Regions from separate parts of the Streptomyces sp. NPDC107765 genome, predicted to be linked through region 1. Evidence: riboswitches for the same ligand, from Rfam matches in the RefSeq annotation. Region 1 holds a riboswitch; the other holds the start of a gene.
What was found. Region 1 has a riboswitch for cobalamin ahead of metE (5-methyltetrahydropteroyltriglutamate--homocysteine S-methyltransferase). Riboswitches for the same ligand answer to the same signal wherever they lie in the genome.
Positions count from the first base shown of each region.

Region 2: linked by a shared signal. The riboswitch ahead of cobN (cobaltochelatase subunit CobN) and the one ahead of metE (5-methyltetrahydropteroyltriglutamate--homocysteine S-methyltransferase) in region 1 are both predicted to bind cobalamin.

Region 1 is NZ_JBVKBL010000009.1:345,340-348,772, reverse strand. Features, by position in the region: gene ACZ7MX_RS23640 (hypothetical protein) at 1-527, opposite strand, end outside; gene ACZ7MX_RS23645 (hypothetical protein) at 1-17, shown strand, start outside; gene ACZ7MX_RS23635 (SMI1/KNR4 family protein) at 1,018-1,551, opposite strand; cobalamin riboswitch at 1,868-2,093, shown strand; gene metE (5-methyltetrahydropteroyltriglutamate--homocysteine S-methyltransferase) at 2,244-3,433, shown strand, end outside.
Region 2 is NZ_JBVKBL010000004.1:375,450-378,882, reverse strand. Features, by position in the region: gene cobN (cobaltochelatase subunit CobN) at 1-2,108, opposite strand, end outside; cobalamin riboswitch at 2,146-2,273, opposite strand; gene cobG (precorrin-3B synthase) at 2,489-3,433, shown strand, end outside.

The DNA.
Region 1 (3,433 bases):
GGTTCATCGGCGACTGACTGCGGCCAGTCGGCCATCGACTCCCCAGCCGCTGTCTGCTGTCGACCCAGGGCTTGCCAGGCGATGGTGCCGTTCTGGACGAAGAGGGCTTCGTCCGCGCGGACGACTTGGCCGACGGGCTCGCTGGCCGCGATGTGCTCCAGGATGGAGAGGTCGTCCTCGGCGAAGCGCCCGGCCGCAGCCGCGAGCCTGAGGGCCTGGTCGACCCGGTCGATGCCCAGGACCGCGGCGAGCTCGACGGCGTGGGCCATCTTGGCGCGGATGCGAGACGCTCCGGCGGGGGCGGCCTCCTTCAGCCAGCGCCCGGCTCCCGGGCCGATGCCCACGAACGCGACCTCCGCCTCCGAGCGCGGTCGCAGCCTGGGCTGATGGACCGAGCGGCCGTCGGGGTGGTCGGGGTAGTGCGCATCGATGAGCTGCGGGACGCCAGGCGTGGACAACTGGTGACGCCAGATCTCCGACAGGTCACCGGACTTGGTGCGGGCCGTGATCGACAGTTCCTCGCCCACGACCCGGCACAGACCCTGGCGCCGGTGTAGCCGGGCGGGGTCGAGTAGCGCACCGAGTTGAAGCTGACGGTGCGGTCAGAGCCGACCACCCGCTCCTCGCCCAGCGCGAGCGCCAGCGGCTCGACCGGCAGGACGTGCATCGAGTCCGCTCCGCGCAGGCGGAGGGGAACCGGTCTCGAGGGATCGGCCTTGCCCCAGCAGAGCGCTCTGCGCTCCATCAGTGCATCGTCGATTTGGGCGACTGCTCAGCGCGCGAGCTAGTGGGGCGTGGGTTCCTCACCCAAGGAAACCGCTGAGACCGGAGGGGGTCACCGCCTCCCCCACCCAGCGAATCCAGGTCGTGAGTACAGCATGCTTCCTTGGCAGGCACTCACCACGCTCGGATGTGCGCACGACCCGGATCCGGGCAGCGTGGCGTAAGCCAGGTGGCAACCCGGACCGAATGGTTCCTGTCATACGGGCCGGTCGCTCATGGGAGCCGACTGCCGGGCTATACCGCCTGAAGTTGCCGGAACTCGTGGACAGAGAGGGGAAATCGAGAGGAAAGAATTTCGGAGCGCAGGTCACCATTGAGGGCGGCGGCCAAGAACTGAGTGCAGGTGTGGGGGAAGTGTTCCCAGCGCTCACCACGTGCCTCATTGACCATGATGGTCCATGCATCGGGGTGCTGGCCGGGACGGACGAGCCAGTAGAGGCACTCGCCGTGGTCGGTGGTGGCCCACGGGATGACTCGGGTTCCTTCTTCTTCGAGTTCAGTGGGCTTTTTCTCGAATTCCCACAGTCCGTCGAGCGCTTCGGTTTGCTGGTCTTCCCATTCGATGAGGTCGTAGTTGTCGTTGGGGCAGCCGGGCTCCAGGACGTAGAGGTAGTCGTCCCAGTTGCTGCCTCCGTACGTGTGGATGAGCTCCTTGTAGTCGCTGGGAAGTTGGATGCCCAGTGCTTGCTCTGCGCTGTCCCAGTCTTTGTCTCGGGGCTGCGCGGGTGGGGGGATGATGTGCGCGAGTAGTTCGAGGGAAGCAGTCATCGCGTGTCCTTGTGCCGGGTGCTGGTGGGATCTTACGCGCCGTCGCTGTGTGCCGTTAGGTGCCTCTCTTCTTGTTCGGTATCAAGGCGACGTTGTGCTGGCCGCTGATTCCGGTGCTCTTGTGTTGCGTGAAGGCGAATCCGTTTGAGCCGTGTGCCTCGATGGTCACGCCCTTGGGGATCTTTTCCGAACCGTCGTAAACGGGGGTGACGGAGTATTGAATTAATTTCGCCCTTCTCGACTGCCTCCTGCAGTTGAGGCCATCTCGGCGCGGGCGACGGTGCTCCCACGGTCGCTCGCCCCCTCGGTCCGGTGTGTACGCTGACCGTGCAGCTGGTTCGCCCTGCCCGCCAGGCAGACGCGTCGTAAGAGGGAACCCGGTGGGAATCCGGGACTGCCCCGCAGCGGTGAGCGGGAACGACCGCCGTCATTCGCACTGGGCCTGGAAGCGACGGGCCCGGGAAGCGACGGCCAGTAGGTGCCTCGGAGAAGAACGAGGCGTGCCCGTGAGTCCGAAGACCTGCCACTGCCCGCGCGCGGACGGCCGTGCGCGGAGATCCCGGTGACCTCGTGGGCGGGTCGGCGTACATATCCGGCGGGCACGCGTGTCGTGGCTCGTCCGGTCTGTCGTCCCTTCGCGTCTGCGCACCCTCCGGGGTCGCTCTCGTCCAGAGCTCGCGAAGGAGAGTTTCGTGACAGCCAAGTCCGCAGCCGCGGCAGTACGGGCCACCGTCCACGGTTACCCCCGGCAGGGGCCGAACCGGGAACTGAAGAAGGCGATCGAGGGCTACTGGAAGGGCCGCGTCACCGCCGACGCCCTCCAGCAGATCGCCGTCGGCATCCGCCGCACCAACTGGCGGCAGCTGGCCGACGCCGGCGTCCACGAGGTCCCGACCGGTGACTTCTCCTACTACGACCACGTCCTCGACACCAGCGTCATGGTCGGCGCGATTCCCGCGCGGCACCGTGCCGCCGTCGACGCCGACGCCCTCGATGGGTACTTCGCCATGGCCCGCGGTACCCAGGACAGCGCGCCGCTGGAGATGACGAAGTGGTTCGACACGAACTACCACTACCTCGTGCCGGAGCTGGGCCCGGACACCGTGCTCGCGGCAGACTCGACTAAGCAGGTCAATGAAGTGAGGGAAGCCCTGGCGCTGGGGCTCGCCGCCCGGCCCGTCCTCGTCGGCCCGGTCACCTACCTGCTGCTCGCCAAACCCGCCCCGGATGCCCCGGCCGGTTTCGACCCGCTCACCCTCCTGGACCGGCTGCTCCCGGTGTACGCCGAGGTCCTCGCGGACCTGCGCGCGGCGGGCGCGGAGTGGGTGCAGCTGGACGAGCCCGTCCTGGTCGAGGACCGCACCCCGGCCGAGCTGAGCGCCGCTTCCCGCGCCTACCGCGACCTCGGCGCCCTCCCCGACCGCCCGAAGCTCCTGGTCGCCTCCTACTTCGACCGCCTCGGCGACGCCCTGCCCGTGCTCGCCAAGGCCCCCGTCGAAGGACTGGCCCTGGACTTCACGGAGGCCGCCGCGGCCAACCTGGACGCCCTGGCCGCCGTCGGCGGACTGCCCGGCAAGCGGCTGATCGCCGGGGTCGTCAACGGCCGCAACATCTGGATCAGCGACCTGGCGAAGTCCCTGTCCACCCTCGGCACCCTCCTCGGTTTCGCCGACCGGGTCGACGTCGCCGCCTCCTGCTCCCTCCTCCACGTCCCTCTCGACGCGTCCGCCGAGCCCGACATCGAGCCGCAGATCCGGCGCTGGCTGGCCTTCGCCCGGCAGAAGACCACCGAGATCGTCATCCTCGCCAAGGGCCTCGCCCAGGGCACCGACACCATCACGGCCGAACTGGCCGCCAACCGCGCCGATCTGGCCTCCCGGGT
Region 2 (3,433 bases), on a different contig from region 1:
AGGATGGCCAGGACGAGGTTGACCCGGGCCGCGCCGGCCGGCGCGGCGCCCAGGACGTGCAGACCGTCGCGGATCTGGGCGTCCTTGACCTCGCACAGCCAGCCGTCGACGTGCAGCAGGAAGTCGTCGAAGCCGTCGTCGTCCGGGCGCTCCTCCAGACCGAGGTCGTGGTCGAGCTTGGCGGCCTGGATCAGCGTCCAGATCTGGGCGCGGATGGCGGGCAGCTTGGCCGGGTCCATGGCGGAGATCTGCGCGTACTCGTCGAGCAGCTGCTCCAGGCGCGCGATGTCGCCGTAGGAGTCGGCGCGAGCCATCGGCGGGACGAGGTGGTCGACGAGGGTGGCGTGCACCCGGCGCTTGGCCTGGGTGCCCTCGCCGGGGTCGTTGACCAGGAAGGGGTAGACGAGCGGGAGGTCGCCGAGGGCGGCGTCCGGGCCGCAGGCGGCGGACAGGCCGGCGTTCTTGCCGGGCAGCCACTCCAGGTTGCCGTGCTTGCCCAGGTGGACCATGGCGTCCGCGCCGAAGCCGCCGTCCTCGCGGGACGCGGCGATCCAGCGGTAGGCGGCGAGGTAGTGGTGGGAGGGCGGCAGATCGGGGTCGTGGTAGATCGCGATCGGGTTCTCACCGAAGCCGCGCGGCGGCTGGATGAGGACCAGCAGATTGCCGCGGCGCAGCGCGGCGAGCACGATGTCGCCGTCGGGGTTGTGGGTGCGGTCCACGAACATCTCGCCCGGCGGCGGCCCCCAGTGCTGCTCCACCGACGCGCGCAGCTCCTCCGGGAGCGTGGCGTACCAGCGCTTGTAGTCGGCGGCCGGGATGCGGACGGGGTTGCGGGCCAGCTGCTCCTCGGTGAGCCACTCCTGGTCGTGGCCGCCGGCCTCGATGAGGGCGTAGATCAGCTCGTCGCCGTCACCGGATGCGAGGCCGGGTACGGGCTCGGCACTCTCGTCGCCGAAGTCGTAGCCGTCCGCGCGCAGCCGCCGCAGCAGTTCGACGGCGGAGGCCGGGGTGTCCAGGCCGACGGCGTTGCCGATGCGGGAGTGCTTGGTGGGGTAGGCGGAGAGCACCAGCGCGAGGCGCTTGTCGGCGTTGGGGAGGTGGCGCAGCCGGGCGTGGCGTACGGCGATGCCGGCGACCCGGGCGGCGCGCTCGGGGTCGGCGACGTAGACCGGGAGGCCGTCCTCGTCGACCTCCTTGAAGGAGAACGGGACGGTGATCAGCCGGCCGTCGAACTCGGGGACGGCGATCTGCGAGGCGGCGTCGAGCGGCGAGAGGCCCTCGTCGTTCTCCTCCCAGGCGCTGCGCGACCCGGTCAGGCACAGCGCCTGGAGGATCGGCACGTCGAGGGCGGCCAGCGCGCCGGCGTCCCAGGACTCGTCGTCACCGCCGGCGCCGGCCTCGGCCGGCTTGGTGCCGCCGGCGGCGAGGACGGTGGTGACGATGGCGTCGGTGGTCCGCAGCGCGTCGATGAGTTCGGGCTCGGGGGCGCGCAGCGAGGCGACGTAGAGCGGGAGCGGGCGGCCGCCGGCCGTCTCGATCTGCGCGCACAGTTCGTGCACGAAGGCGGTGTTGCCGCTCATGTGGTGGGCGCGGTAGTAGAGCACGGCCACGACCGGGCCGGTGCCGTCGGCGGCCGGGCGCTCCAGGTGGCCCCAGGACGGGGCGGGCACGGGCGGTTCGAAGCCGTGGCCGGTGAGCAGCACGGTGTCGGAGAGGAAGCGGGCGAGCTGTTCGAGGTTGCCGGGGCCGCCGTGCGCCAGGTAGGCGTGCGCCTCGGCGGCGATGCCGACCGGGACCGTGGACTGCTCCATGAGCTGGGCGTCGGGGGCCTGTTCGCCGGTGAGGACGACCACCGGCCGGTGCTGGCCCTCGGCGAGCAGCAGGTCGAGGCCCTCCTGCCAGGCGCGGATGCCGCCGAGGAGGCGGACGACGACGAGGTCGGTGCCGTCGAGCAGATCGGGCAGCCCGGTGACGTCGAGGCGGGCGGGGTTGGCGAGCCGGTACGCCACCGGGCCGGTGGCCGCGCGGGCACTGAGCAGGTCGGTGTCGGAGGTCGACAGCAGCAGGATTCGGGGGGCCGCGGGGTGGTCCCCGGACGAATGCAGCATGCGAGCGCTGGCCTTCCTCGGGGTGTCCGCGCCCCGGGTGGTCGTAAGGACGGCGGGAGTTCCTGACTCACCCGGCACCGGCCGGGTTCACAGTGGCGGGACCGCGCCGGATTCTCACCGGGCTTCCTCCCTCGGACCCGAGGGCCCGGCGCCGTCGCTGGCGTCCGACGGGTCAGCCGACCCGCCGACCTGCATAGTAAGGGCTGCGGGCGACGGAGGTAAGCGGGCCTTTGCGGGGGCGGCGAGCGACCGCGGGCGGGGCTTTCGGTACGCCCGGTACGCGGGGCTCCGTAACCCGTGCCGTGGTGGCCGGATTCGTCCGTTTCATGGCCGGATCCGCCCCGGATCGGTCGCGCACCGTCGTAGGTATGCTCGCCGCCATGCCGCCCTCCCCCTCACCACGGCCCCGACGGGCCGAACCGCCCGTGCGGGCCCGCGGTGACGCCTGCCCAGGAGCGCTGCGGCTGCATCCGGCCGCCGACGGCCATCTCGCCCGAGTACGCATCCCCGCCGGGGACTTGACGGCCCATCAGGCCCATGCGCTGGCCGATGCCGCGGACCTGCTCGGTGACGGCCGGCTGTCCCTGACCTCGCGCGGCAACGTCGAGCTGCGCGGCCTGCCGGACGGCTGCGGCGGCCGCCTCGCCGAGCTGCTGCACGACGCCGGCCTGCTGCCGTCCGAACGCCACGAACGCATCCGCAACATCCTCGCCTCCCCGCTGGCCGGGCTGGACCGGAACACCCCTGCTGACGTGCGGCGGTGGGCCCGCCGGCTGGACGAGCTGCTGTGCGCGAGCGACTCCGCGACCGCGCTGTCCGGCCGTTTCCTGTTCGCCCTGGACGACGGGCGGGGCGATGTGGCGGCGCTCGGCGGCGATGTGACCTTGGTCGCAGAATCGGGCATCACGGGTGACGGAGCGGCCGGCGGCGGGGCGCTGCTGCGGGTCGGCGACGACCCGGCGGCGCTGCGGATCGCCGGCCCGGACGCACCGCGCGCGGCCCTGACCGCCGCCGAGACCTTCCTGACCGCCGCGGCGGCCGGCGGCACCGGCGCCTGGCGGGTGCGCGAACTCCCGGACGGCCACGCGCTCTCGGTGCGGGACGTGGCGGAGGCACTGCGGGCGGCGGGCATCGAGGCGCGGTACGTACCGGGCGGGGCGGGGGTGGCCGAGCCGGTGGTCCGCCATGCGGACTCCTCCGCCCCCGGCATCGTCGAGGGCCGCGACGGCCGCAGCGCGCTGTCCGTACTGGCGCCGCTCGGCAGGCTGTCGGTGGCCCAGTGGCGGCTGCTCGCGTCCCTCGCGGCCGACGACGGATCCGGCGAA